DNA from 4 places in the Shewanella sp. 30m-14 genome. Region 1 is predicted to be linked to each of the others. Evidence: predicted binding sites of a transcription regulator. Region 1 holds the regulator's gene; each other region holds the start of a gene.

Region 1 (7,418 bases):
ATTGGGTAATGACTTGGTATAGCTCTGATTCATTGCTGGTCTTTCTCAACTGCTTAACCACCGCTTTATCGTTGAGTTTTTCAGCCATACAAGACAGTGTTGCTAAATGTTGCTCACACTGATCAGATGGCACCAATAAAGCAAATAGAATATCGACAGGCTGCTTATCGAATGAGTCAAATGGGATAGGAACTTCACATTTAACTAATACTGCAACTGGACGTTCTATATTCGACAGCCTTCCATGAGGAATCGCTATACCATTACCTATTCCCGTGCTACCCATTTTCTCTCGTGCCAAGAGACTTTCAAAGATCTCTTGTGAAGAAAGGGTTGGGTACTGGACAGCGGCAATGTCACTGATTAACTCCAGTACTTTTTTCTTACTGCCCGGAGTGGCGCAGGTAGTGCACTCCGGCTGCAGGATGGTACTTAGTTCCATCGTTAGTGTTTAGTCAGCTTCTCTTTGTGTTTAATAACCTGACGATCTAGTTTATCGATCAGGGAGTCTATTGCAGCATACATATCTGCATGTTCCGAAATAGCAAATACTTCCCCTTTTTTAAGGTGAATTTTAGCTTCGGCAATCTGCTGCATTTTTTGTACATTCAAAATAACGTGCACATTATTGATCTGATCGAAATGTCGTTCAAGCTTTGTAAATTTCTCTTCTACATAACCGCGTAGTGAATCGGTGATTTCGATGTGATGTCCTGTCAGGTTGATTTGCATTATCGATCCTCCATGTGCCTAATTTTGAGTTATAAACTCTTACGTTGGTTTGAGGGCGGGATCAGCATCGCTTCTCGATATTTTGCAATCGTACGTCTAGCAACTTTAATCCCTTGTTCAGCCAGAAGCTGGGCCATTTTGCTATCGCTTAACGGTTTCCTCTGGTTTTCAGCTGCGACTAATTTCTTAATAAATGCCCTAATTGCTGTCGATGAGCATTCTCCGCCATCGTCGGTACCCACATGGCTTGAGAAGAAATATTTTAGTTCAAAAATGCCCCTTGGGGTGTGCATGTACTTCTGTGTGGTAACGCGTGAAATGGTAGATTCATGCATTTCAACAGCTTCGGCAATGTCATTGAGTACCATAGGTTTCATGGCTTCTTCACCGAACTCAAAAAAGCCTTGCTGGAATTTGACGATACAGTTTGTCACTTTCAATAAGGTGTCGTTGCGGCTTTCCAGGCTCTTTATAAACCACTTAGCTTCTTGCAGGTGGCCACGGATAAATTGACCGTCGGCCTGATTCGTTGTGCTACGCGCCATTGATGCGTAATGCTGATTAACATTAATCTTAGGCATATAGTCAGGATTTAGCTCTACCACCCAGCGACCTTTTTTCTTGCTGACAGACACGTCGGGAATGACGTATTCATCTTTACTGCGTGCAATGGCAAGCCCAGGTCTTGGGTTAAGAGTTTGGATCAGTGTGATCGCCTCACGTAAATCATCCTCTTTGAGTTTGGTTTTACGCATTAACTGCCTAAAATCACGCCCCGCAATAAGGTCTAAATAGTCTTTAATCAGTAATCTTGCATTTTCAATGTGCGGTGTATCTGCGGCATATTGTGCTAGCTGGATAAGTAGGCATTCACTTAAGTTGCGGGCGGCAACACCGATAGGATCAAAATGTTGAATTCGTTTTAAAACGGCTTCGACTTCATCGAGTTCAGTTTCAGGATCGCCCATCGCTTCGAGAATTTCGTCACAGCTCTGGGTTAAATAACCTCGTTCATCGATCGCATCAATAATCGCGGTGGCGATAGCAAGATCGTTATCTGAAAATGGGGTGAGGTTCTTTTGCCACTCAAGATGCTCATATAAGCCTTCGCTAGTCTCGCCTTGGAATGGCATGTCATCTTCACGACTTACGCCTGAGCTAGCATTAGAGGAAACGGTGTAGACTTCATCCCAAGTGGTATCCATAGGCAGGTCATCGGGCATGGAATCTTGGGTGAGGGCTTCGGAGGTGTCAACGCTTGCGCTATCTTGGGTGAGTTCACTATTAGAGTCATTTACAGAGTGATCTTCATCGTTGATCATATCGCCATCTGACTGCTCTTCATCTAGCTCCAGTAACGGATTAGAATCTAATGCTTGTTGGATCTCTTGTTGCAGCTCTAAAGAAGACAGTTGTAACAGGCGAATGGCCTGTTGTAACTGGGGAGTCATAGTGAGCTGTTGACCCATTTTGAGCTGGAGTGACGCTTTCATTTTACCGCTATTCCCTACACTGTAGTTAAACGTTAAAGCTCGTTGAACTGGCGAAGGTTGCTCAAAAACTCAACACGTTGATTTTTTTTTGGAAATAATTCCATATTGAGTTTTTCAGCTTCCATACTGTGAATTAACTATAGCCTGAATTGTTCACCTAAGTACACCGCTCGAACCTGTTGGTTGTCCAAGATTTCGGCAGGTGTACCTTCAGCAATCAGATTTCCGTGGCTTACTATGTAAGCACGCTCACAAACGTCCAAAGTTTCGCGAACATTATGATCGGTGATCAGTACGCCCAGACCGCGACTCTTAAGTTGTTCAATAATTTTTTTAATATCGATAACTGAAATGGGGTCAACACCCGCGAACGGCTCATCTAACAAGATAAACTTTGGATTAGCTGCGAGTGCCCGAGCAATTTCTACCCGGCGGCGTTCGCCTCCAGACAATGCCATACCTTGGCTGTCACGAATGTGAGTGATATGAAACTCTTCGAGTAGATGCTCAAGTTGTTCTTCACGTTGCTCGTTATTGATGTCATGACGAGTCTGTAAGACGGCCATGATGTTGTCACGTACTGACAGCTTTCTAAAAATACTGGCTTCCTGAGGTAGGTAACCGATACCTTTACGGGCGCGTAAATGCATAGGATCGAGCGTAAGATCGTCATCATCAATAAAGATCTTACCCTTATCACTCTGTACTAGGCCAACCACCATGTAGAATGTCGTTGTTTTTCCTGCACCGTTTGGGCCAAGCAAACCAACAATCTGACCTGTCTTTACGGTTAAGCTAACATCTTGTACGACGGCACGATTTTTATAGCTCTTAGCAAGATTGACCGCTTTTAAGGTGATTTGGTTCATTGCTGTTCCTGCTTTTTCGCTGGCGATTCTGGTTTCTCTTCCTGATAGGTTTCAGGCTGAATAATGGTGATAACTCTGTCATCGCCCTTGCCAGTACTTTCTGCAATAAGCTGTTGCAAACTGATGTTGTATTTAATGCGGTTACCTGTGACCTGGCTACCGTCTTGCGCTAGGGTGGCTTCGCCGACTAAGGTGAGTGTGCGCGTAGCAAGTTCGTAGCGGATCTCTTTTGCGCTAGCCGTTGCCGGGCGTCCATCATCCATTATTTGGGTGTAAGTGGCTGGGTTACCAGTCGCCACAAGCGTTTTACCGCTCTTATCTTCTTTTGAGAAAACCCGTAGCTTATCGGCATTCATCTTGATTGTGCCCTGAGTGACTTCGACAGGCCCAAAAAAGATAACCTGATTATTCTTGATATCAGCTTCTTGGCTAGCGGCCGCAATTTTCACCTCTTGCATCAGGTCATCAACTTTAGCAACAGAGCTGAAACTGAGCAGACAAAATAGGCCTGCAAGGATAGATTGATTGTATTTCATAGCGTCCTTCTACTCAGCTAAAGCGTTTTCTTTAGCTAGTATGAGTGTAAAATTGTTCAATATGTTGGCGTTACTGAGCTTCGTAGATACCTTCTACTTGGCTGATTAGTTTTACGCTCTGGGCATTCAGGTCGGCATATAAGCCTACACCTTGAATGACGAATTCGTTGCCAGTGACGTGGATAATTTCATCTGACGTCATGATCATAGTATTCAAATCAAGATCTAAATAGCTGGTGCTTAACGTCTGTATCGGCTCTTCTGGGCTAATCGAGTCGATAATAACATTGTTTTCTAGCGTTACCTTGCCAGTGACTTTATTCAGGCTGCCTTTATCACTTTTAAGTCGCCATTCGGCTAGGCCATCATCAGGGTAAATGAGATAAACAGGCTCAGTAAAATAGGTCATATTGACGCTATCAAAGTGTTCCATGTGTTTCGCTGTTACTTCGCTATTGATGAAGCCTAACTCGTTATATTCGATGCTACGTAGATCATCGATAATATAGTCGGGTCGCTGACTTGTATCGATATTCAGCTCCTGCTCGCTTTTTTTAGACTGAACTTGCCAATAGAGCAAAAGTGCAGTGCCAAAAAGTGCGATTATCGCAAGGGTGACGCGGTTCATATACTCATCCCATGAGCTGAGTCAAACTTGTCTTGGCTTAATAGTAGTAAATCAGTGAGTTCGCGTAGGGCGCCGTGGCCGCCTTTAATATGGGTGGTCATTTTTGCATGTTGTTTTACATATGGGTGACCATCGGCCACACAAACGGAAAGACCAACCTGCTGCATAACGGGCAAGTCCACCATGTCATCACCAATATAAGCGACCTCTTCAGGGCTAACATTATAAAGTGATAGCAGTTCATTATAGGGGGCTAACTTGTTATCGACACCTTGGTAGATGTGGGTAACGCCTAGAGCGGTAAACCTGTCTTCAACGATTTGTGATTTACGACCGGTGATAATCGCCACTTGGATGCCACTAGATAATACTGAGCGTACGCCATATCCATCACGAGTATGGAATGTTTTAAGTTCTTCACCGCTGTTGCTCATATAGACTAGGCCGTCGGAAAACACGCCATCAACATCGCAAATGAGTAGTTTTATCTTGCTGGCTGCTTGCCAGACTACATCGCTAATAGGGCCGTATAAACCTTGCTTGGACATATTAAATTACTCCTGCTTTGACCATATCTAGCATGTTTAATGCGCCAACAGGCTGTTGTTTGTCGTTAATCACGATTAAACCATTAATACTCTTAGTATCCATGACTTTTAATGCTTCTGCTGCAAGCACGTTATCGGTAATGGTGACGCAGCCTTTAGTCATCACCTCTGCGATAGGAGTAGTGCGTAAATTGACTTCAGCGTCGATAACCCGGCGTAGGTCACCATCGGTGAAAATACCGACTAAGGTGTTGCTGGCATCAACAACCGCTGTCATGCCTAAGCCTTTTTTAGAGATCTCGTACAGCGCCTCAGTAATACAGATATCATTTTGCACACTTGGTAACTCACAGCCCTTATGCATGACATCACTGACTTTAAGTAGCAATTTTCGCCCTAGGCTACCGCCGGGGTGAGACAGTGCAAAGTCATCTTGAGTAAAGCCGCGCGCTTGCAATAACGCAACCGCTAGGGCATCGCCCATGACTAATGTTGCTGTGGTGCTCGACGTTGGTGCAAGCCCAAGTGGGCAAGCTTCTTCTGGTACTTCAATGCAAAGGTGCAGTTGCGCCAGCTTCGCCATATTAGAATCTGGCTTACCCGTGACAGAGATCATTGGCAGCCCCATGCGCTTAATGACTGGCATTAAGGTTAAGATCTCACTCGACTCACCTGAATTTGAAATCGCAAGTACGATATCGTTCTCACTCAATACGCCTAAGTCGCCATGGCTAGCTTCACCGGGATGCACAAAAAATGCAGGTGTACCTGTGCTGGCTAGTGTGGCTGAAATCTTGTTGCCAATGTGTCCTGATTTGCCCATGCCCATCACGATAACTTTACCTGTGCATTGCAATATTAATTGGCAAGCTTGGGCAAATTCTGAAGAGTCAATGTACTGATACAGATTATCGAGTGCTTGTTTCTCGATATCGATGACCTTAGTACCCCATTGGCGTAGTTGATTTGCATCTACCATTTCTTGGTCTCTCTTTAAATTGCTGCTTAACGTATCGCACCCATTGCTAAGATAGGAAGAGTAATGCCTGGTATGCGATAAATGTAATAAGTAATACTACGCCATGCCATGGTTTTAGCTGTCTGGCGCGTCCAGATAATAAGATCAGTATTGCAAGTGCGCTGCTTGTTGCAAGCACCATATAAAAATCACGGGTACTCGCCGCTGCATCAACAGCGCCAGGCGCTATAATGCCAGGTATAGCAAGTACCGCTAGAATATTGAATAAGTTTGAACCAACTATGTTACCGATCGCAAGGTCATCTTCTTTTTTTAAGACTCCGGCAATACAAGCGGCGAGTTCTGGCAGACTGGTACCGACTGCAATAATGGTTAAACCGATAACTAAATCAGACAAATGATACGCTTTAGCGATCCCTACTGCACCTTGTACCATCCAGTCTGCGGATAATGGTAACAATACCATACCCACAATCAGCCATAAAATGGCTTTACCCGTTGGGACGTCGGCAGGCACTTCGCTTTCTGCTTCAACGGCTAATGCATCTTTGTCTTTACTGTTTAAGCCATGCCAGATTAGGTAACCCATTAAAGCGATAAATAGCACTAATAAGCTAATGCCTTCGATACGGGTTAAAAAACCATCGTAAAGAAAGTAACCTACAATCACTGTAGCGACTAGCATCATTGGGATTTCACGTTTGAGTGTCTGTGAGCTCACCGAAATTGCGCCGAGCAAAGCGGTGATCCCCAAAATTAAAGTGATGTTAGCGATGTTAGAACCTAGTACGTTACCAATTGCGGTATCAGTCATGCCTTCGAGTGATGCGGTCGCCGCAACGAACATTTCAGGAGCCGAACTCCCCATAGCGACAATCGTTAAACCAATAAGCATTGGCGGTAAACCAAGGTTACGAGCAAAGGCTGCTGCACCGTAAACAAACTTATCGGCACTCCAAACAAGGGCGCCTAAGCCTGCGACTAACATAAAAATATTAAATAACATCGATTCTTAGTATTTTGGGGTATAGCCGCGTATTTTCGCTGTAATTGAAGAAAAATGAAAGTATTGAGGTGAGATAGTCTTGATTTGGTTGTGCCTCTTTAGTCAATTACGTACAATTTCTCCCTTTCCGGTACGGAAAACGGAAGTTTCCATTATTAGATGCAGGGTGCTTGCATGACTGAAATCCCCAAAACATTGGTTGAAACTCAAGGTATGACCTTTAGCCGCGGCGAACGTGTCATTTTTCAAGATGTCAGCCTGTCGATACCTCAGGGTAAAGTTACCGCGATCATGGGCCCAAGCGGTATCGGAAAAACCACACTACTTAAGCTTATTGGTGGGCAGTTAACCCCTGATAGCGGAACAGTAAAATTCGATGGCGTAGACGTACATAAGTGCAGCCGCAGTGAACTGTTTGCTCTGCGTAAACGTATGAGTATGCTGTTTCAAAGTGGTGCGCTGTTTACCGACATGAATGTATTCGATAATGTTGCTTTTGCACTAAGAGAGCATTCAGGTCTACCAGAAGAGATTATTCGCCGAATCGTATTGATGAAACTCGAAGCCGTAGGGCTTAGAGGCGCCGCGCAGATGATGCCGACAGAGCTGTCCGGTGGTATGCAGCGC
Region 2 (7,418 bases), on a different contig from region 1:
TCTTGGTTAATAATGCCGGGATCAACAAGCGCGGCTGGTTTGACGAAGTCACCGATGAAGCTTGGGATGAGATAATGGGAGTTAACCTTAAAGGCCCCTTTATTTGCTGCCAAGAAGTTTTTCCGTATATGCAAGCGCAGCAAGGTGGCCGCATTATTAATATCTCATCAGTGGCGGGGCAATATCATGGGCCTAAAACCGTTCATTACGCAGTGTCTAAAGCTGGGCTAAACAGCTTAACAAAAGTGATTGCAAGATACGGTGCAGAGCACAATATTTTAGTCAACGCAGTTGCTCCTGGAATAGTACGTACTGACCAAACTGCCGATGAGATCGATAGCCCAGCAGGTCAAAAGGTGATTGATATGACGCTGCTAAAAAAGGCGGCTCGCATGGAGGATATTACCAGTGCGTGCGTTATGCTGGCCTCTGATGAGCAGCAATATATGACGGCTCAAGTATTAGCAGTGAGCGGCGGCGCCATTTTAGGAGCTTAATGCATGTCGGTAATGCAAAATCAAAAAACGGTATTGTTACTCGGTGGCAGTCGCGATCAGTTATTTCTGATTAAAACGGCCAATAAAATGGGGTTATACACAGTCGTTGTGGATGGCAATCCAGCGTCGGCAGGCTTTGATATTGCCGACGATTACAGCGTTGTCAGCACCATGGATCTCGATGCGCTAAAGGCCTTTGTCGATGAGTATCAAAGCCAGCAACGTAAAATTGATGCCGTATGTGTGATGGGCAGTGATATATCGCAATATGTGGCGCAACTGGCCGCCTATATTAACGTGCCACACATACCGATTGAAGCGGCAACGATTGCCACTAATAAGCTTAAAATGAAGCAATGCTTTGAACACCATGGCGTGGCAATTCCATGGTTTAGCTTATTGGCATCAGCTAAACATTTGGCTGATATCGTTGCACAAAGAGGCCTGCCACTCATCATCAAGCCGCTTGATCGCTCGGGGGCAAGAGGTGTATTTTTATTGACTGAAGCGTCAGATTTAAACGCTTTATACAATACGGCTAAAGCAGAGTCTTTTTGTGGCGAGGTGATGGTAGAAGAGTATTTAGCGGGGCCACAAATTAGTACTGAAACCATCATGTACCAAGGACGCGCTTATACTCCAGGATATGTCGATCGCAATTATGAGATGCTCAGTCGCTTTGCACCCAATATTATTGAGAACGGTGGTTGGCAGCCCAGTTTAATCCAAGGTGAACAGAGGCAAAAAGTCGAAACCTTGGTTGAACAAGCGGCACTGGCGTTAGGGGTGACCGATGGCGTGATCAAAGGCGATATCGTTTACACCGAATCGGGCCCTAAGGTTATTGAGGTTGCAACCCGTTTAAGTGGCGGTGACTTTTCAGAAAGCCTGGTGCCACTCGGTTTAGGTATTAACTACGTGGAGGCGGCGCTAAAAATAGCCCTCGGTGAGCAGCCAGAGCTCGAAAAGTTAACCCCTGTTATTGATACAGCAGTCGCCAATCGCTACTTTTTTCCAGCACCAGGCAAGGTTATTTCAATCTCTGGTATTGAGACGGTTCGTGCAAAGGATTTCGTTAAAAAGCTCGATATTTGGTATCAAGTGGGCGATATCGTGCCAGAGACCACGAGCCATGCAAGTCGATTCGGTGTGTTTATTGTCACGGCGGATAATCGACAACAGCTAGAGCAAAGAGTGAAGTGGGTATACGATACGCTTAACATTGAAACTAGCGTTTAATCAGTTTTGAGCTTGGCTGTCTCGTCTTAAAATAAAAGCCCTTTTAAATGTATTAAAAGGGCTTTTTTGTTTGTGTCGAATGATGGCTATTAATACTAAAACTATCCTTGAAAGCTTGCTCTAATCTTCTTAAAAGGTCGCAGGCCATCAACCGGATCGGCGCGCCACTCTCTATCTGAGGTTTCACAGGGTACAAACTGTTTAATCGGGTTACCATCAATGGCTTCAATCATCTTAGCACCATGGATCACTGGCGCTATTTGCTGAGGTAACCAGCAGTGACCCGCAGCGTATTCAGCGCCTTGCTCATCAAGGTCTAGGTGAAACTCAATCGTATCGGCCTGCCATTTATGAATCGCGCGGTTTAGCACAGCAGGCGACACCGTATGATCAGACCAGCCAACCTTAATCCCGTATCGTTCTCTAAAGCTTTGTAATACTGAAAGGTTACATTGATCTTCTGGCGTTGGATAAGCAGAGACGCAGTGCAGCAAGGTGATATCTTCTGCGCCGTGTTCCTTTAAGGTCGCGATAGCAGCGTCAATCTCTTCAATTGTCGCCATACCACTTGATATAACAATGGGGAGTTGAGTTTTGGCACACTCAATCAATAAGTCAGTCCACAGTAGTTCGTATGAGGCAATTTTAAAAAAGTGCACATAAGGTTCGAGCTCTTTCACAGCTTTAAGATAGAAAGGAGTGCAAGAGAACTGGATGTTAAAATGCTCGCAGGCCTCTCTAAGCGCAGGAATAAACTCAACAGGTAGCTCCCACTCTTTTCTGTCACGATGCATTGCGCTTTTCTCTAAAATTTCAGCAGAAAATAGCTGATCAATTTTAAAAAGTTGAAATTTGACGGCATCACAGCCAATCGCAGCAGAAGTTTCGATAAACTCGATACAGCGATCTAAGCTTTTATGGTGGTTGCTAGAGACTTCTGCAATAAATAGGGGGTGACTCATATTTTATACTTCCTATTTTCGAGGATGATTTTAGTGCTGCTTGCTTCAGTTAAAGTAAGCATATTGATTGCACTGGGATAATCGGCAGAGGATAGCACACTCTTTGATGTTCATTCTGGCCTTCGACTCCGTTATCCTAACGCATATCGTATTTAACGCTATCGGCAGGTTTTCGTGCAGTTTTAGTCGTTTTGGCAAAAAATATTGATGATAGGTGAGAGCACTGGTTAATGGCTCTGGTTAAAAGGCTCTGTTTTAATAAGCGCATAAGCAATATTGTGAGAAGCCAATTATTATGGAGAGTCAATTATTATGGAAGATAGTTGTTATGGAAGTGCGGAGGGTAGCAGTTATAGAGGAGCGTTGCGATAAAGTTGGCTATCGGTTTTTTTGGTAGTTAAAGTCCATCTTTTGGTTTAGTGCACTGAACTGTACGCTTAAATTGACTCTCCTTGTAAGGTTTTATCGTGCACACATAACTTTCCGTAATTGTGGCGCAATGTCAGGGAGAATGGGCTGCTTTGCCTATAATGAACAAAATGTGAGAACTGTGCTTAAAGTGAGCATTTATCTGCTTCGCAAATATCGACAATTAGTATAGTATGCGCCACCCAAAAAATTCACGGTAAACCCCCTTGCTGACAACGCAAACTAACGCGCTATACACCGACCTGTCTGGTTATTATGATTTGATGTGTGCCGATATTAACTATCAAGCACAAAGTGACTGCATTCGCCGTCTGCATCAATTATTCGGCAATAGAGGCGTCCGCCATCTCGACTTAGCCTGTGGTACAGGTCCCCATGTTCAATATTTTATTGAAAATGGATTTCAAAGTAGCGGCCTAGATATCAATCAGCCGATGCTCGATATTGCTAAGCTACGTTGCCCTGAAGCCGATTTTGTGTGTCATGACATGGCCAATTTCACGGTCGATGAGCCATTAGACTTGATCACCTGTTTTCTGTATTCCATCCACTACAGCGATGGTATTGAAAAACTGAAAGAGTGCATTAGCAGCGTACATCGCGCGTTAGCAACGGGCGGTATGTTTTGTTTTAACGCCGTAAAAAAGACCCGAATAGACAACAGCTCAGTGGTTAGCCATAGCGCAGCTCATGAAGACAGTCAGTTTGTGTTTAGCTCAGGTTGGTATTACTCGGGTGACGGTGAAAAACAGGCGCTTAAACTCAGCATTCAAAAAATAACCGGCGATATCACCCAGTCTTGGCAAGATGAACACCCTATGGTCGCGGTCGGATTTGCACAATTGCAGCAGTTACTGCAGCCTTACTTTGAAGTGCATATCCTTGAACATGACTACGACAGGCTGACGCCTTGGGATGGCATTTCAGGCAACGCTATTTTTGCCTGTGTGAAAATCTAGTCATCGCGATAATATTCGCCGCGCAGTATTATTTGAGCAAACTTAAATGAAAAATGATCCTGCGCGTAAAGCAGAACGTGAATAGATAAAGTGCATGCTCAAAGTCCCATCGTAAACAACCTACTTAGCTTAAGCTTGTTTAATCTAGCGAAATTTTATTTTAGATACTGAAACGTTTAAGACGGTGGTGCTTATTGAATAGCATATACAAAGGAGTGTATATGGTCTCCCCACAGGGACTCGAACCCCGATCGATCGCTTAGGAGGCGACTGCTCTATCCTGTTGAGCTATAGGGAGACGATGCTGATTATACTGGTTTTACACTAGATGAAAAGAGCTGATGAAAAGTCTTTAAATTTAGTTGCTTAATAAATGTTCTGCGGCTGAGCATTTTGCAGGCTAATCCCATTTATTTAGTGATTAACCTGCAATTTACGCCAGTAATGTTAGCCAGTCATTTTAGTGCAGTCCTGTCGTTCAGTTAGTGCAGGCTTAAGCCTGCTCCAGTTATAGCTTTATCGCCAAGTCATTAATTTGAATATTGAGCGATGCGGCGATGCCATCTAATACCGCTGTAGCACTTTCTTCTGTCACTTGATCTATGGTGATGGTCGCTTTACTTTTTCCTGCCACCGCGCGCATGTTATCGAGTCTATCGGGCATATTTTGCTGCAATACTAGTTGAAGCGTGTCACCGACTCGAATGCCGTGGCGTCTGCCTAGGTTGAGGATAATCCTATCGGCCTGTTTAGATACCACCTGACCGAGTAGTGGGCGGCAATTTAAGCTGTTATCTAAATCATTGCTAACTTGAGCCAAAATTTGATCAATTACCTGGCCGTAGTCAGAACTCCAGAAACTGGTGCTATTAGAGTTAACCGTTTGCTGGCGCTTAAACTCCCATTCTGCCGCTTGGCTGTATTGTTGACTCCAGACTTTCTCGCCGCTAATACCATGAAAGAGCGATACTCGAATTTGAAAATTACGCATGGGGTCGTTGTCCCACAGCCCAAGGGTACTGGTGAAATCTTCAGTTGATATATCGATGATCTCTGGCAGCAGAATATATTGGCTGTCTGTTATCTCACTCAACCAGCTAGGTAAGCGATAGCCACGCACATCAATTAAAGCTTGGTCTATGTCTAAACGCTCATTGGCATGGGTCAGTGGAAAGCTACTGTTAGAGTGTTGCTCTAGCGTGAAGGCTAAACGCTCTGACAGGTTTTGCTCGAACAGACCAATATTGCCGACTCTAAGCTGGGTTCTGTCTTTGATTAATGCCTGGGGGATTAAAATGGCCGCTTTAAGCTGGCTACTTTGGCAAGTGTCGTTGAGCGGTTCAATGATATCGATACGAACATTGACGGTGATTTCATTGTTTTCAATACGCTCACTGATAAGTTCAACATTTTGGCTTTGCGCCTGATGTGCCATGGCAAAAGTGTCATTGATTAATTGGCCGTTACTGACGGTTTGTTGGCTACTAAAGCGTGCACCGGACTGTAACGTGGCATAACTTACGGCTTGGTGAATGGCGTTTTCTCTTGCTTGAGTGACGTTGTTATCGGTAATTTTTGCTTGGCCACTGGCAGTGATCCACTTGGCTTGTGCTGGCAACGTGACAACGGATGACATTAAGCACACGAGTGCTGTGATTGAATATAGCGCTGGTTTCATCTTACCTGTCCAGTTTTCGAGAAATTGATGGCATGGTTATTGTGCATAGTTACTCTGCATATTTGTTTGACATAGCTTTTTGCATAGCTTTGTGCCGGATAACTGACAAACCTGCCTTTTAGCAATGAGTTAAGCAATTAACGTGCCTGTATCGGCAGATTTGTGGCTATCCTTTAGCAGGAGTACTCGATGATTTTTTATTAACAGCTGTGTAGAAGAGGACACTGAGCTAGGTCTGAGAAGTTTAGGGCCAAAATAGATAAAGTTTTGGGCTGCTTTGCCGATATGAATTTAATAGCATTTATGCGTACGGATAAGGTCGGAACGATTACTGCAACTCGTTGTAGTGATTAACGTCTGATAGGAAGTTTAAACATGTATAAGCCCATTATTTTTCTATCTTTACTGCTGACTATCGGCTGTGCAAGCACCGAGGGCGATAATCCCGCTGAGCAGCAGATGGCTAACGGTTATGGTTTGCCGCATACCGCTGCGATAAATCATTTGTCTCAACAGATGGCCAATGAACTGGTTCGGCAAAACGACAGCTTGCGCCCAAATCAGCCATTGCTGGTGGCAACCCCGGTATTGGTATCAGATATGACATCGACCAATGCGCTTGCTTTGCAATATCAACAAGGTTTGATTGCGGCGTTACATGATCATCAGTTCAATTTAGTTGATATTAATGTCAGTGATGCCCTTAAGGTCACTGCTGATGGTGAGTTTATTATGAGTCGTGATTGGCAGCAATTGTCCTCAGACTTACCGGTTGAGAATGTGGTGGTTTCGACGATGAGTTTATCGACCCAAGGGGTGGCAATTAATAGCCGAATCGTCAATGTGACTAATAACCGTGTGGTATCGGCGGCGCAAGGTTTTGTTAATGCCGCTGCGATGCCTGGTTATATTCGCGTTTCAGAAAAGGTAGTGTCAGAAAATGGGTTACTTTATCGCAATAACCAAGGCGGGCTGCAATCGGTGAAAATAGTAGGGGATAAATAGATGAAAGCCGTTATTTTATGTGCCGCGTTAACCCTTTGTGCATGCTCGGCACAAGACCGCTATGTGCAGTATGAAACAGAGGCGCCACGCTCTTTTCCCAAGTTGAGCGCAATCGGTTATGCACCGCTGGACACTCAACCTGCAGCTGAACATTCTCAGCGTGTATTAATGGCAATGCAAGCCTCGAAAATTGCGGCGTATCGCGAACTTGCAGAGCAGGTTTATGGTCAACAATTGAGTGCAAGTAGCCAGATGAGTGACTGGATGTTATCTAGTGATGAAATTCAAGCGTCTGTATCGGGCGTTATTCGTGGTGCTAAAATAGTAAAAAGTTATCCTGCTGGTGAGCATTATGTGACGGAACTAGAGTTAGATTTTGAGCAAGTATGGGCACTATATCAGCAGCAACACCGCTCGCAACGAGTGAAAGAAATTACGTATTTTTAAGGGGCAGGGCGTTCGCAGGCTCACTTCGAGGACGCTTCGCTTCTAGGTCCTAGGAAAAGCGCAAGAAAAGTCAAAAGCTTGCATTGGTTTTATTTATGCAATTGCTTTGATCTTTATGCTTTGCTAGAACCTAGAACCTAGAACCTAGAACCTAGAACCTAGAACCTTCTTTTTTCGTAGGTCGGCATTAATGCCGTCGTTT
Region 3 (7,418 bases), on a different contig from region 1:
AAAAGCCACATGCCCCCTCTTCATTCAATACCGCTTGAGCCCACACCTGATCACTCTTTTTGACCTTTTTCAGTGCCGTTTTAGCCAAAACCTTAAGCTCGCTATGTGCCAAGGTTTTTTTATAGCTCTGCTTATCAATATGGATATTCCAGCCATAACAGCAACTGTCTTCACACTCGCCGCCAATACAGCTGAAGTTAGTGACGAAACTGGGTCTAATGAGTGAATGCTTCATTATTGCTCTCTTTATTATCAAGTTTTGGCCAAGCCTAGATATGCTTATTAAGAGCGACCAAAACACCGATTAACTAAAGTCTTTTTTGTCATTCACCAATTATAATTAAAAATATTTAATCCTTAATATTCATGCGGATACACTTAAAGCAACAAATTAAATCACCAATTGCTTTCAGTTTTCATTTAGCGCGTCGTTTTAAGATTATAGAAACCAAACAATCAGTAAAACTCAAAGGAATATCCTATGTTATCTGTAATGACTAACAACGCGTCTAACATCGCTCAAAATGCTGTCACTAAAAATAACGACCTACTTAGCAACGCTATGGAGCGTCTATCTACAGGTCTTCGCATCAACAGTGCGTCTGACGATGCTGCGGGTCTACAGATTGCGACTCGCCTAAACGCTAACGTAACAGGTATGGAAACAGCTGGCCGTAACGTGTCTGACGCGACTTCTATGCTACAAACTGCCGATGGCGCACTAGATGAGCTAAACAACATTGCTTCTCGTCAAAAAGAATTAGCGACGCAAGCAGCTAACGGCGTGAACTCAGCAGAAGACATCAAAGCACTAGGTGCTGAATATAAAGAACTTAACGCTGAGGCTAATCGTATTATCGACAGCACTGAATACGGTGGAAACAAGCTATTCACTGAACTAGATAAAGGTGTTGGCTTCCAGATCGGCGCCTCAAACACAGCTTCAGAGCAGCTAACGGTTACAACTAAAGTAGCTGATGTTAAAGCTCTTTTTGTTGGCGAAATTACAGATTCTGCAACAGCTAAAGCTCAAATTGACAACGTTGATAAGATTATTGACACCGTAGGTACTGAGCGTTCTAACCTAGGTGCTAGCATTAACCGCCTAGGTCACACAGCATCTAACCTAACTAACGTTACCGAAAATACTAAAGCGGCTGCTGGTCGTATCATGGATACCGATTTTGCGGTAGAAACGGCAGCTATGACCAAAAACCAGCTACTCGTTCAAGCCGGTACTAACATCCTGTCTTCTTCAAACCAAAACACTGGTTTGGTTATGGGTCTATTGGGCTAATCTTCCCCCCATTCTCCCAACTTTCTATCAAGGGCCTTCGGGCCCTTTTTTTTGGCAACAAATTCCCCGCAAAACTTCAGTGCCCCTAGCTTGAGGTCGCCTTACTTATTACATGGTTGTAGTGAACATAGTGCAATAGTCGCAAGCGGAAGCAGTACTTCCCTTTAAGCGTTAGTAACGGAAGGAAAGTTAATCCGCCACATGCAGCTAAAGATTTAAAGAAGATGTAAAACATATACTTAACTATTGGCACAAAGATTGCCAATTGCATTACAGCAAGATTGGAGGATCAAATGATTTCAGGTATGGGTGGCGCCTCATTCGCCGAACAGCTTATCGTCGCAGAACGCACGGGTAAAGATCAGATATTTGAAAGCAATATGACCAAATATGAGTCGCAACTCGATGCCTATAAGATCCTCGAGCGTAGTCTAAATAGCATGACCAGCAAACTAGAGACAATTGATGGTGACGCTTTCGAGAGCAAAACCTCAACCATTAGTGATGATAATGCCTCAATCACGGTCGAAAGTGGCGCACCTACCGGTAACTATGATCTGCATGTTAAGCAACTAGCCCAGGCACACCAATTAACCAAGAGCTTTGCCAGCGAAACTGAAGTCCTACCGACAACGGGCATGCTAAGCATTCAAGTTGGTCCTAGCGCAGCTGACACCATAGAGATCGACATGGCAGTGCTCAATGCCGATGGCACAAAGACTGTTACCGACCTACGGGATGCCATCAATAACCATTCAGCTAACCCGGGAGTGCAAGCATCTTTGGTCAGAACGGGTGGCCAAGTCGAATTAATGCTGACCTCAAAAGAGACGGGTGAAGCAAACGCCATTGACGTCAAGATGGACGGTGCAGACTGGGGCATGACCGAACGAAAAGCGGCGCAAGATGCGCTGGCGACCCTTAACGGCATAGATATTCAGAGCAGCAGTAACAATTTAACTAACGTTATTGATGGTGTCTCTATTGAACTTAATAAAGTCCACGCAGTAGGTGAAAGCAGTAGCATTAAGATCAAATCTGATACTGACTCCAGCGAACAAGCAATTGAAGATTTTGTTGATATTTTCAATGACTTGATGGACGAAATAAATAAGTTAACTCGCTCCATGGGCAGTGAAGCCTTAGATGATCTTAATAATGAGAATGACGATAACAGCGACAGTGATGAAGATGAAGATAAAGACGAAGATGATGACTTCAACTCTTCAATTACCGAAGATCAGCTAGGCGTACTCAAGGGTGATTCGAGTATTCGAATGCTGCAACAGAATATGCGGGATGCCATTTTTGATGCGGCGCCAAACGGTATGCGTCTATCTGACATCGGTGTAGAAATGGGCCGTGACGGCAAACTCGACATTGACAAAGATAAGTTATCTAAAGCACTAAAAGATGATCCTGACGCGATACAAGCCATGTTTACCGATTCTGGCAGCTATATAGACAGGCTCGATACCATCATCGACCCCTTCACCAAGTTCCAAGGCTCGATGGATCTCAAGCAAGACAACCTTGAGAAACAGATCGAGCGAGTCGAAACCAGTATGGATAATCACGACAGACAGATGGAACAAAGGTATCAAATTTATCTGGCTCAATTTACCGCAATGGAAGCCACCATTAGCCAACTCAACTCAGCTAGCGCACTGTTTTATTAAGGAAATACTAAAAAATGTTGAACGAGCACGATCCCTTTAATGCTTATAAGCAAACCTCTTTGAATGCTAGAGCCGCAGCTGCGAACCCTCACGAGATGGTACGAATGCTTCTCGACGGTCTATTAGAAGAGATCCAGCGTGCTAGCGGCTTTATGCAGCGCAGGAGCTTTGAAGATAAAGGTCAGAGTATCAACAAGTGCCTCAATATTGTGCATGGACTCGATTCCATGCTCGATATCGAAAATGGCGGCGAAGTGGCCACAGGGCTAAACCGTCTTTATGACTATTGCAGTCGCCAGCTGGTAATCGCAAGTGTTGAAAACAGCGTTACCGCCCTAGAACCCATTACCAAGGTAATTACCGATGTCAGAGCAGGTTGGGACAATCTCAATTGAGCAGTGGCAACAGTTTGAAAAAGCGCTGCAATTCTATGCGAGCGCTCAAAACTGGGAAAAACTGGTCATAGTGAATAACAAGATGACTGCTGCACTAAAAATGGCTGGCAAACCAAGTAGTCGATCGCAACTACTTGCGCGTCAATCCTTGGCTAACACCCATCAAAAAATACTTAAACAACTCGCGCAAGCTCAAGACGAACTGAAACAAGAGATGAGTCAATTTAAACAGCAACAAGATGGCCTAGCCGCCTACCAACTGACCTGCGTCAGTGGTGGAGTAAACAATGACTAGCCCTGTACTTCCAAGCACATTTGTCAGCGCATCGACAAACTCTACACAGCCAAGTGCAATAAGGGCCCACGGCGCTAGCCATTACTCTGAGGAGGCCGAGCTACCTAGCGGATCAGAGCCTTTACTGTTTTCGCTAATTCAGCCGTTGCAGCAATCACTTTCTGGTACTGTGCCAGCAATTTCTGCTGGCACAGTAAGCGATCTGAGCCAGCCATTGGGCCAACTACAGCAGCAAACGGCCTATAGCAACACGCAGCTATCAATCGACTCATTCACACAAGCGGCTAGCAATCCGTCGATAGAACATAAAGGCCATTACAGCGCGACATTTCCGCTTAACCAACAAACATTAAATGCTAATCCATTAGCCACGCATAATGTTAGCCAGGCTATCGCCAACCCTACATCACAGGTCACAACGGCGGTTCAATCAGCTCCATTACATTCAGTTCAGCCCACAGCAATAAAAGAGCTTGTTGCGGGTATAAACGGGACTCAGCCTGCCAATACTCATTTGTCGTTAGCGACTGGTATGCTCAAACCTGATAGCGCTACTCACTATTCAGGCTTTCAAGCTGCCACCCAGCAGGTGTCGAGCACATTTGCTCCGAGCTTGATAGAAAGCGCAGGCATCGACGCTATCGATTCTGCTCAAGCTACTGTCAGCTCTCGTACTCACAACACTGTTGCACAGTGGGGGCCCGTTTCGGTATCGCAGTCTGCGCCCTTACTGCAGCAGAGCCACGAAATGCTTTCGCCACTTAGAGAACAACTAAGGTTCCAAATCGATCAACAGATCAAACAAGCTGAAATTAGGCTCGACCCGCCAGAGCTAGGCAAGATTGAACTTAATGTGCGCCTAGATGGTGATCGGCTACATATTCAAATGCATGCAGCTAACCCCTCAGTAAGAGATGCCCTATTAATGGGACTCGATCGACTTCGGGCTGAATTAGCCATGGATCATGGTGGACAAATTGATGTCGATATTAGCCAAGGTGAGTCGCAACAGAAGCAACCACAGGGCTCATCTCAATCGGCGATAGCGGCTGAAAGTTTTCATGAGGCCCAACATTCAACCGCTGATACATCTCAACAAGATCAGGTTGATCTACTCGCATAACTAAGGAACAACTTATGCCTTTAACTAAAAACAGCAGCAAACGGATCAGTCTTTTTCTTTTTATCATTGCATGGACGGCGGGTATTTTTTGGGCTGGTTGGCAATCACCGACACTCATTGGCGGCCCCTTTGTAGAAAAAGAACCAGAAGTTAAATCGGCACAATTCTATCCATTAGATAAGTTTGTCATCTCTATTCCAGGAGATGAATACCCTCACTATTTATTACTAGAAATGGCATTTAAAAGCCGCTCAAATAATGTCGCAAGCATCATTGAGCAAGCCGACCCAGTTATCAAAAATTCATTAATGAAGATGTTCTCAAACAAACATTTCAATGAACTTAATAGTGCAAAACAATTTGAGCCCCTACAACAAGAAGCTCATAACGTGTTATCTGCAGTACTGGAAGAAAATAACTTCGCCATCGAACTTGATGACGTACTGTTTACTCGCATGGTTATTCAATAAAGGCCTATGCTATGAATGCTGCACAATCTGCCTATCAAGAAGTGTCTGAAGATATCGCTGTCAACCGTCTATCCGAGAGTAAGGTGATGGTGCAATATCTGCCTTTAGTAAAGCGCTCCGTATCGCAACTAAGAAGCCATTGTGGCTCTGTTCTGGCCATTGAAGATATGGAGCAGATAGGCATGATGGCATTACTAGAGGCAGCTAGGCGTTACCCTGGAGAATATGATAATGGCTTCCTTTCTTTTGCGGGCCAGCGGATCCGCGGCGCGATTTTAGATGAGCTACGCCGCCAAGATTGGCGACCGCGGCCTGTAAGACAGCAAGCTCACGAACTTAACGACACCGTGCGTCAGCTCACCCGCTTATTGGAAAGAGAGCCAAGTGACAAAGAGGTCGCTGAAGCCATGGGATTGAGTGAAACAGAATACCGAGAGCGCTTATTTGCCTCCCAGTCAGAATCGATGCGCAGCCTAGATGAACTCATAAGCGAAGGCGGAAACTTTGTCGATAACAATGACATATTGGAGCAATTTTCAGCAAAAGAGTGTTTATTCCAAGCTATTTCAAAATTAAACAAAAGAGAACAGCTGATCCTGTCGCTTTACTATCAACATGAACTCAATTTAAAAGAAATTGCCGCAACCTTGGGACTGACTGAAACGCGTATTTGCCAGCTGCACAAACAAGCAGTCAAACAGCTTCAGAACATCTACAAACAATGGGAACGGTAAGCAGGTGAGGTAGTATGAGTAAACTGTTTGGGCTAGTAATAATTCTCTTGTCAGTTTTTGGTGGATATGTGTGGGCAGGGGGAGCATTAATTTCCCTTTGGCAACCAGCCGAAATCCTGATTATCTTTGGTGCAGGTATCGGTGCGCTTATTATCGCTAACCCTAAGCCGGTTCTGAAAGAGATGTCTCAGCAGCTCAAAGATCTAGTAAAGGTCGAACAAGAAGACCCTGACCTTTACCCGCAACTATTTGGTTTAATGAACATGTTAATGTCACAGATCCAGTCTCAAGGGCTGCGAGTACTGGATGACCATGTCGAAAAACCAAGAGAGAGCTCACTGTTCTTAATGTATCCAGCGGTACTTGAACACCCTAACGTGCTTAACTTCCTCATTGATAACCTGAGATTACAATCAATAGGTAAGCTATCTCCTCATGATCTAGAACATATGCTCGAAGAAGAGATCCACCGCATAGATGAAGATAGAATGCGTCCTTCCCATGCACTCGGTAAAGTCGCAGAAGCCATGCCAGGCTTTGGTATTCTTGCCGCGGTAATGGGGATTATCATCACCATGTCGAATATCGATGGCCCAATCACGATGATTGGTGTAAAAGTTGCCGCCGCGCTGGTTGGAACCTTTATCGGGATCTTCGCTTGTTATTGCATATTTGACCCCCTTGCCAAGGCAATGGAGCATTTAGTCGAACGTCAATCGGCCCAGATGCGATGCGTAGCAGCGATGCTAACCGCCTTCGCTAAAGGCAAACCACCAATGCTTGCTATCGATGCTGGACGTAAACAGATCCAAAGTGAAAACCGTCCAACCTTTATCGAACTTGAACGTTGGTTGGTGGAGCAAAAAAGCTAATGGCAATTAGACCTGAGCCTATCGTCATTAGACGCAAAAAGCGCTCCAAGGCTAAAGCCGGTCATGGTGGCGCTTGGAAAGTGGCATTTGCTGACTTTACCTTAGCCATGATGGCGCTATTCATGGTTTTATGGATCATGCAGATAGCCGATCAGCAAGAACGTACTATGATAGTGCAATACCTTAATGGTGATCTTTACGATAATGGCTCAATTAACCCTTTCAACTTAAGTGGTGCACCTTCGATGCTCGACTTTCAAGGGAGTATAGCTATACAACAAGCCGTATTACCTGCAAGCTCTAGTGGCGTTGAACGCAGTGGCCCAGCTATGCATAACCGTATTCCACAAGGTACTGAAAATGCTAAAGCTGGAAAAGGGCCAGAGCTAAACTCCTTGGTTCCTGGTAAGTTTGAAACTCAAGCACAGCTTGAATTCTTAGCAAAAGAAATCGACAAGGTAATCACAGATGTGAGCATGGGCGCCAATGTTGAGCTGCAAGTCGTCCCGCAGGGGGTGCGCATCTTAATGCACGATAATATAAATCAGTTTAT
Region 4 (7,418 bases), on a different contig from region 1:
CGAAATGTGCACAACCAGGGCTATGACTTTCCAGCTTTGATCGCAGCCTTTGCAGCGTTAAAACCGTTTGTTAAGCCTAATCCCTACGGTAATCTATCGATAGACTTTGCCGATCCACAAGCGGTTAAAATGCTCAATTCCGCGCTGTTGAAATTGCATTATGGCGTTGATAACTGGGATATACCAACTGGCTTTTTATGCCCGCCGATCCCTGGTCGTGCCGATTACATTCACTATGTGGCAGATCTACTCGCGGTTAAGAAATCCAGTAAGAAACAAGTACCTAAAGGGCCGAGAGTTAAGGTGTTAGATATCGGTACCGGTGCCAACGTTATCTATCCATTATTGGGGATCCAGTCTTATGGATGGAACTTTGTGGGCAGTGATGTGGATCCGCTTTCGATAACGAATGCACAAACAATATTTGCTCATAATCCAGAGATCAGTGATCACTTTGGTGCACGCCTACAAACAAATCCAAAACAGGTTTTTTGTGGTGTGATCCAAGCCGATGACCGTTTCGATCTGACCTTATGTAACCCACCGTTTCATGCCTCTTTGGCCGAGGCGAATGAAGGTACAGCTCGTAAAATTAAAAACTTAACGGCAAATAGAGCTAAATCAGTAAAACTTGCTGCGGATAAACCTAAAGCGATCGCGGATAGGTCGAACACAGTACTGAACTTTGGCGGGCAAAAAGCTGAGTTATGGTGTGAGGGCGGTGAGCAGCAGTTTTTACAAGTGATGATTAGCGAGAGTCGAGATTTTGCCAATCAATGCTTATGGTTTACCACCTTGGTGTCTAAAAAAGAAAACTTGAAACCGGCGATGGCCTTACTTGAAAAAGTACAAGCCGATGAGGTGAAAGAGATCGAGATGCATCAGGGAAATAAAATTACTCGAGTGTTAGCTTGGACTTTCCTTAAACCTGAACAAAGAGAGTTGTGGCAACAGTTTCGTGATGCGCAGTAGTAACCTTTCAGAAGGTGGTCAGGTTTAATCGCTAAATAAGCACCTGAGATACTTCAAAAATATCAAAAGCTATCCTAGACTGATAAAGGGATAAATCTACTGGCGCTACGGGATTCTATTGTGAACTTCAAACTGGAAAACCTACTTGTTGAGCTAGAACTCTATCTGCAAAAGCCTGAAGTGAGAGCTTCTCGTGCTGAGCTGGAGCGTTTGCTGAGTGATGATTTTCTAGAGTTTGCAGCCAGCGGCTATAGCTTTGGCAAAGCGGAAGTGCTTGCTAGATTGCCCGATGAACGTATGCCATTGATTGAAACTAGCCAATTTGCAGTGATAGAGTTGGCGCCTGATGTTTGTCAGGTAACCTATCGAGCTACATTAAAAAAAGCTGATGAGAATGTCATCAGCTTTTCAATTCGCAGTTCTATCTGGCGAAAAAATCGAGATTTATGGCAAATGGTATTTCATCAAGGTACCCAATGTAAGCCGTTCTAGTTTATTACTGGCCATTCCAGAGTAACTTACCGCAATCTGTTAAGTCATATCCCCCAAGCGTAGCTGCGAGTTGTTGGGTTTGTGGCTCAGCTAATAAGTTGAAAAGTCTTTGCAGCTGGCGTCTAAAGTAGATCCCCTGCGGCATGACAAAATCAAAAGACTCTGTGACGAGTGGCACAAAACTCAAGCCACTTTCAAGTGCCACCGACTGACAGCCAAAACCGATATCGGCATTGTTACGAGCAATATAACCCGCTAACTCTCGTTCACTCTGTGCCACAATACTTGAATTTAGCTCTTCAAATGAAGCACCTTGCTTCATCAGCCATTGTTCAAGGTGTTGTTGACTACCGGCTCCCGCTTGGCGAGCGACCCAACGCCAAGACTGTTGGGACACTTTGTCCAACTCCTGACAGCGGTGATGCATGTCTGGACGCATCATTAAGCCCTGTTTACGGGTATAGCCGTGCACCATGACCCATTGCTGGTGGTTAGCGTAACCCTGTAACAAAGCAGGGTGGCGAACACTACGCTCTTCAACACTGCCCCAGTGCAGAGTACACACATCGGCATAACCTCGTGAAAGCAAGTCTAAACCTAAGCGTGAACCAGTAGAGCTGTAACTGATGAGCTCGGTTTTACCCACCTGTGACATCATTCTAGCGACCAACATTGACAAGAGTGGGTCATCGCTACCTGTGATGTGCATACGATCAGATAGCATGCCGCTGTGGCATGAATCCATCACCCATCTATCGATTAAGATCTTTGGAAATAGCCATTTACCCGTTATTTTAGTCGCGGGAAGAATGCGGTCGTTGGCCATTGAGTAGACTTTCTTCTCATTGAGATCTAGGTACTCAGATACCTGTTTGGCACTCATATAGATCAGGTCAGTCGGCTCGGTCATGATTAATCCTTGTTGCGCATTTAATACTAGTTATTAGGTCTATTCGGTTAGGCAATTGCATCAAATTCAATATTCTCAGCACCGTTATAAATTAAGAAGTGACGACCTTTAGCGCGAGCAATCATGGTAATTCCAAGCTGCTGTGCGAGTTCTAATCCCATCTGTGTTGCGCCGCTGCGGGATAACACCACTGGGATCCCCATTTTGGCGACTTTAATCACCATCTCAGAGGTTAAACGTCCTGTGGTGTAAAACAGTTTGTTGTTACCCGAATCTTGGTTTAACCACATCTCACCGGCTAAGGTATCAACAGCGTTGTGACGACCGACATCTTCAACAAAGCCAACAATTTGGTCTTCTTGGCATAAGCCACAACCATGCACTGCACCGGCATTTTTGTAGGTTTCATTGTAGGCACTGATATTTTTAAGCAAGCTATAGATCATGCTCTGTTTTAACTGAGGCGTGGGTAACTTAATGTCATCAAGTCCAGTCATAAAGTCGCCGTAAACCGTACCTTGTCCACAGCCTGTTGTGACGGTTTTTTCAGACAGTTTTTCATCTAGATTTTCAATTTTCTCACTGGTAATGATGGCGGCTGAATTCACATCCCAGTCAACGATGACAGATTCTAGCTTATTGATATCTGAGATGAATCCTTGGTTTTTAAGATAGCCTAATGACAATGCTTCAGCTCGGGCGCCAAGTGTCATTAACGTCACAATAGGCTGCCAATTTAGATAAACAGTGAGAGGGCGTTCGCAAGCAATGAACTTATCTACTTTTTCACCATTTTCATTAATGGCGGTTACAGCAATCGTAAGAGGGACTTCAGTATTGGTTTTAATTAACTTTGGATTGCTTTTGTATGCTGTCATGTGACCCATCATCTGTTAAAGGGAATAATTGCGCCTAGTTCTAAGCAATATCTGTACCTAATTTTATAGGGGGAATAAATTAGCAGTAGATCACAGTTCCAGTGTTAGGGTCGCCCTTTTATGTCCTATCGGTAATTGCTATTTAGACAAAATGTCCTAGTCTTTGCTTGGAATAGTTGATCTAGTTCAAACTATTTAATTGATATCGTATGGCACATATATTGCTTTAGCTTAGGGGAGTATTTATATAGTTGGACTGCTATATCGGCAGCCACCTCAGGCAAGACGGAGACTGAATGCAACATACCGAAAGCCAATGGCCAATGTACGTTTCTCTTAAGAAGACCGAGAAGCAAGTCGGAAGATGGACCTCAGTACAGTGGGAGGTCGATCAGATACTTCCTGCCACCCACGCCGCACCTGAAGGTGCCTACCTAATTCTACTTGAGCTACACAAAGATGAGCGCGGCAGCTACCGTATCAATATCGATATGGATAACGCGATGCTGTATATCGTCTGTGATGAAACGCTCGAAGGTGAGTGGATCCCAGTTGCCTTATCTGCTGACCAAAATGTCGCAGCCGGTTGTTTAGAAGCTGATACCCCAGTATTAAACATCCCTATGCCCAAGGCTATTGCCTGCTGGATTGAAGCGTTCATTACTCGTCATGGTGAAGTCGAAATTAGCGCACATCGCCGTAAACATGTGGATCGCCGTAAGAACCAAGGGCCAAGTACTAACCACATGGCGGACAGAACATGAGTGGATTTTTATCCCGCTGGAATTTACGTAAGCAACAAGTAGAGGCTGAGGGTGAAGCGGAAGTCGCTGCCGCAGAAGCCGCGGCACAGCAACAAGCCGAAGAGCAGGCGCTAGCTGCCCAACAGCAAGCTGAAGCAGAGCAAGTAACAGCATCAGATTCAACCCCAGCCTCTGACGACACACAAGCTGAAGCGCAAGCCGATAAGATTTTGCGTGCAGAGGACTTGCCTGATCCTGAAAAAATTGAAGTCGGTGGTAGTTTTGCCAGCTTTATGGGCGCTAATGTAGACCCGGCTGCAAAAGCTGCAGCACTAAAGGCACTATGGAAGCAGCCACACTACAGCGAAATTGATGGCTTGCTTGAATATGCGCTTGATTACAGTAATCAGCCTAAGCTAACAGCTGATGTCTCTGCTGAGCTATTTAAGAAAGTATTCCGCCATAACTTCAAAGATGAAGATGATGAGAATGGAGCCAAAGACGGCGTTGAGGCAGCATCAGATGAGATGATTGCAGCTGAAAATACCGATCAGAATGAACACCTTAATGATACAAAAGCTGTATCGGACATTTTGGACGACAATAAAGACGACTTGTCCCAAAATGAACCAAAAAGCAGTGATATTACGACCGCTAAAGTTGTTTAACGTCACTATAGAGTGTTTTTATTTCCACAAATTTGGTATGTGAATTGCTGTATTTAGAGAGTAATAAAAGCTGGTGCTAATGAAAAGCGCGATGAGATAACAGCGATACTCATGTACAGAAACAGCCAAAGAACTGTTCAGGAACGCAATGTGAGCAATAGTGAAACACAAGTTGGACTCAAAGAGGTTCGACAAAAGGTCCTTGCTGGGACTCAGATGATTCAAAATCTGATCCCACCGACCATTAGCTACACCACCGAAGGTAATGTTCTTGTTATCGGGCCAGAAGATTTGGCACGTTTAGCTGCGGACAAGTTGTCTAGTATGGGTAAGTGCGCCATTTTGGCGAACGAGCCAATCACTAGCCAGGACGAAGCCCATCTTGAAAAAGTAATGACTGCTGCTGAAGACGTAGAGAGCTATTACAACAAGCTTGTTGAAATTAAAGGTTTCTTAGGTCAGTTTCAAGTCAAGGTTGAACACGAAAACGGTAATGCAGAATTAAGTACTGTCGCCATTCGTAAAGCCCACTTCGACCTTATTCTCGACCTTAGCATGAGCCCTTGCATCAATCTTGAAATGCTGCCACCAGGCTATTTCTATGTGGGTCAAGACCAAGCTAAGCTCGATGAAGCGCTAGAGCAGCTTCCAGAGCTGGTTGGCCAATTCGATAAGCCACGCTACGTTAAAATTAACAGTGATATTTGTGCCCATTACCGTCACGGCAATGAAGGCTGTACTCGTTGTTTGAACTTCTGTCCCGCCGATGCGATTACTAGCGTAGGGAAGATGATCGAAATTGATCCTTACCTTTGTCACGGTGCTGGTAGTTGTACTAATGCTTGCCCAACAGGTGCTATTAGTTATGACTTGCCAACGCCGCAAGCTATGCATACCTACCTGAATAAGCTGGTGACGAACTTCCGCTCCCAAGCACAAATTGCTCCAGTGATCCTATTTCATGATATGGGTAAAGGCGAAGAGGCGATAACTGAAGCCCTCGCGGGTGAAATCATCCCGATTGCAATGGAGGAGATCACCGTTGCGAGCATGGACCATTGGTTGTCAGCATTAGCATGGGGTGCGCGTCAGGTATTAATCCTGCAAACGGATGCGACTGCGCCAACATTAACTCAAATGCTTAATGGTGAATTAGCGCTAGCCAACGACATTCTTGATGAAATGGGGCAACCGCGACGCGTGAGCCTTATCACCGAGGCTCATCTTAGCGAAGCCGGTGCTAAAGAGCTTTCAGAGTTGCTTGTTACCAGTGCAAGCTGGCCAGTGATAGTGCCTGCTGAGTTTGTGGCAACCACTAAGCGTGAAACCATTTACAACGCAATCGATCATCTAAATGAACAGGCTGCATCTGTCGATACGTGTTTGTCACAGAGCAACCTGCCATACGGTCAAGTCAGTGTTAACACTGAAAACTGTACCTTGTGTATGTCTTGTGTGGCGACCTGTCCAACGATGGCATTGACCGATGGCGGTGATCGACCAGCGCTTTATTTTGTTGAGCAAGATTGTGTGCAGTGTGGTTTGTGTGAAACAGCATGCCCTGAGAAAGTTATCAGCTTAACGTCTCAGGTTAATTTTGATAAAGCTGCGCGTCAGGAGCGTAAAACCCTGCATGAGGAAGCTCCCTTCGAATGTATTACTTGCGGCGAACCGTTCGCAACACAATCCATGGTGAAGCGGATGTTAGAAGTGGTAGGAACCCACAGTGCCTTCAGTGCCAACACAGAGCGTTTAAAAATGTGTGGTGACTGTCGAGTAAAAGACATGTTTGAAGACATTCTTCAAGATCCTGAAAAGCAACTGCGATAAGAGTTTAGCCATGACCGAATTAGTAAGAGAAGTTTCAGAAAACGATCAGTTAAGAGCCGATATTTATCAGTTGTTTGCTGCGCTATTACGTCGTCAACCTAGCCCTGAACTCCTTGAGTTCTTAGCGGGTTTAGAAATTGATGCTGATGACGATAGCGACATGACTAAGGCTTGGGTTGGACTTAAATTGGCTGCTCAGCAGTTTAGTTCAGAACAGCTTGAAGATGAGTACTTCAGCGTATTCCTCGGTGTGGGCTGTGGTGAGATCCTACCTTATGGTAGCTGGTTCATGACTGGTTCACTAATGGACAAGCCATTAGCGCTGCTACGTAATGACCTGATGCAGCTTGGTTTTGAGCGTGAAGAAGACGTTAAAGAGCCTGAAGATCATGTGGCAGCACTTTGCGAAGTGATGGGCACCTTGATCTTAGAAGCGCCAGGTTACCGTCAGCTAGCTTTCTACCAACGCCATATGGGCAGCTGGATTGAGCGTTTTTGCGATAACTTAGCTAAAGCGCCAAGTGCGGCTTTTTATGCAACCGTTGCTCAGCTTGCTAAAGCATTTTTCGTTCTCGAAGCGAAAGAGTTTGAACAGTTAAGTTTGAATATTCCGGTTAACTGCCCAGGCAGTGAAGCAGAATCTTCTGAAAAGATTGAGCCTTCTACCAATGAGCTAGCGTCTTAATCGCTATCGGTAGAGGTTTGGATTTATGTCAGTTCAGTGCTTGGGCTCAATTTTGACTCAGCCTGAGCTGACATAGACAAAAACAGGGATTCTTCTCAGCAAGAAGCCCACAAGAACTGGATAGAGCGTTTAAACATAAGCAATTTATCTTAATTTTAGTAAATCTAAGGAGACACTATGAAGAAGCAAGCTTCCGACATGGGCCGTCGTCAACTGCTAAAGGCATTGGCTATCGGCGGT

What was found. Region 1 encodes sigma-54, which starts transcription at its own class of promoters, with help from an activator protein. Its sites were predicted from a motif close to GTTGGCACGNNNNTNGNNT; they were not measured.
Region 2: the regulator sigma-54 is predicted to act here: its motif matches at 5,896-5,914, upstream of ACVBIU_RS12625 (flagellar assembly protein FlgT).
Region 3: the regulator sigma-54 is predicted to act here: its motif matches at 1,543-1,561, upstream of fliD (flagellar filament capping protein FliD).
Region 4: the regulator sigma-54 is predicted to act here: its motif matches at 3,295-3,313, upstream of ACVBIU_RS03735 (formate dehydrogenase accessory sulfurtransferase FdhD).

What each region holds. Positions count from the first base shown of each region.
Region 1 covers NZ_JBRILW010000005.1:8,869-16,286, reverse strand. Annotated here, with positions in the region: gene ptsN (PTS IIA-like nitrogen regulatory protein PtsN) at 1-442, opposite strand, end outside; gene hpf (ribosome hibernation promoting factor) at 445-732, opposite strand; gene ACVBIU_RS05185 (RNA polymerase factor sigma-54) at 762-2,225, opposite strand; gene lptB (LPS export ABC transporter ATP-binding protein) at 2,363-3,094, opposite strand; gene lptA (lipopolysaccharide transport periplasmic protein LptA) at 3,091-3,630, opposite strand; gene lptC (LPS export ABC transporter periplasmic protein LptC) at 3,701-4,258, opposite strand; gene kdsC (3-deoxy-manno-octulosonate-8-phosphatase KdsC) at 4,255-4,806, opposite strand; gene ACVBIU_RS05160 (KpsF/GutQ family sugar-phosphate isomerase) at 4,808-5,785, opposite strand; gene ACVBIU_RS05155 (calcium/sodium antiporter) at 5,832-6,791, opposite strand; gene ACVBIU_RS05150 (ATP-binding cassette domain-containing protein) at 6,966-7,418, shown strand, end outside.
Region 2 covers NZ_JBRILW010000015.1:63,844-71,261, reverse strand. Annotated here, with positions in the region: gene ACVBIU_RS12650 (SDR family NAD(P)-dependent oxidoreductase) at 1-497, shown strand, start outside; gene ACVBIU_RS12645 (ATP-grasp domain-containing protein) at 501-1,736, shown strand; gene ACVBIU_RS12640 (N-acetylneuraminate synthase family protein) at 1,838-2,698, opposite strand; gene ACVBIU_RS12635 (class I SAM-dependent DNA methyltransferase) at 3,334-4,086, shown strand; tRNA gene ACVBIU_RS12630 (tRNA-Arg) at 4,309-4,384, opposite strand; gene ACVBIU_RS12625 (flagellar assembly protein FlgT) at 4,595-5,764, opposite strand; gene ACVBIU_RS12620 (FlgO family outer membrane protein) at 6,140-6,769, shown strand; gene ACVBIU_RS12615 (LPP20 family lipoprotein) at 6,770-7,216, shown strand.
Region 3 covers NZ_JBRILW010000021.1:84,296-91,713, forward strand. Annotated here, with positions in the region: gene fliB (flagellin lysine-N-methylase) at 1-235, opposite strand, end outside; gene ACVBIU_RS15395 (flagellin N-terminal helical domain-containing protein) at 482-1,297, shown strand; gene fliD (flagellar filament capping protein FliD) at 1,591-2,976, shown strand; gene fliS (flagellar export chaperone FliS) at 2,991-3,371, shown strand; gene ACVBIU_RS15410 (hypothetical protein) at 3,340-3,666, shown strand; gene ACVBIU_RS15415 (flagellar hook-length control protein FliK) at 3,659-4,789, shown strand; gene ACVBIU_RS15420 (flagellar basal body-associated FliL family protein) at 4,804-5,259, shown strand; gene ACVBIU_RS15425 (RNA polymerase sigma factor FliA) at 5,271-5,993, shown strand; gene motA (flagellar motor stator protein MotA) at 6,008-6,865, shown strand; gene ACVBIU_RS15435 (flagellar motor protein MotB) at 6,865-7,418, shown strand, end outside.
Region 4 covers NZ_JBRILW010000003.1:180,146-187,563, reverse strand. Annotated here, with positions in the region: gene rlmF (23S rRNA (adenine(1618)-N(6))-methyltransferase RlmF) at 1-972, shown strand, start outside; gene ACVBIU_RS03745 (nuclear transport factor 2 family protein) at 1,093-1,464, shown strand; gene ACVBIU_RS03740 (substrate-binding domain-containing protein) at 1,469-2,374, opposite strand; gene ACVBIU_RS03735 (formate dehydrogenase accessory sulfurtransferase FdhD) at 2,422-3,264, opposite strand; gene ACVBIU_RS03730 (DUF3305 domain-containing protein) at 3,549-4,016, shown strand; gene ACVBIU_RS03725 (DUF3306 domain-containing protein) at 4,013-4,663, shown strand; gene ACVBIU_RS03720 (4Fe-4S binding protein) at 4,775-6,493, shown strand; gene ACVBIU_RS03715 (TorD/DmsD family molecular chaperone) at 6,504-7,178, shown strand; gene ACVBIU_RS03710 (twin-arginine translocation signal domain-containing protein) at 7,356-7,418, shown strand, end outside.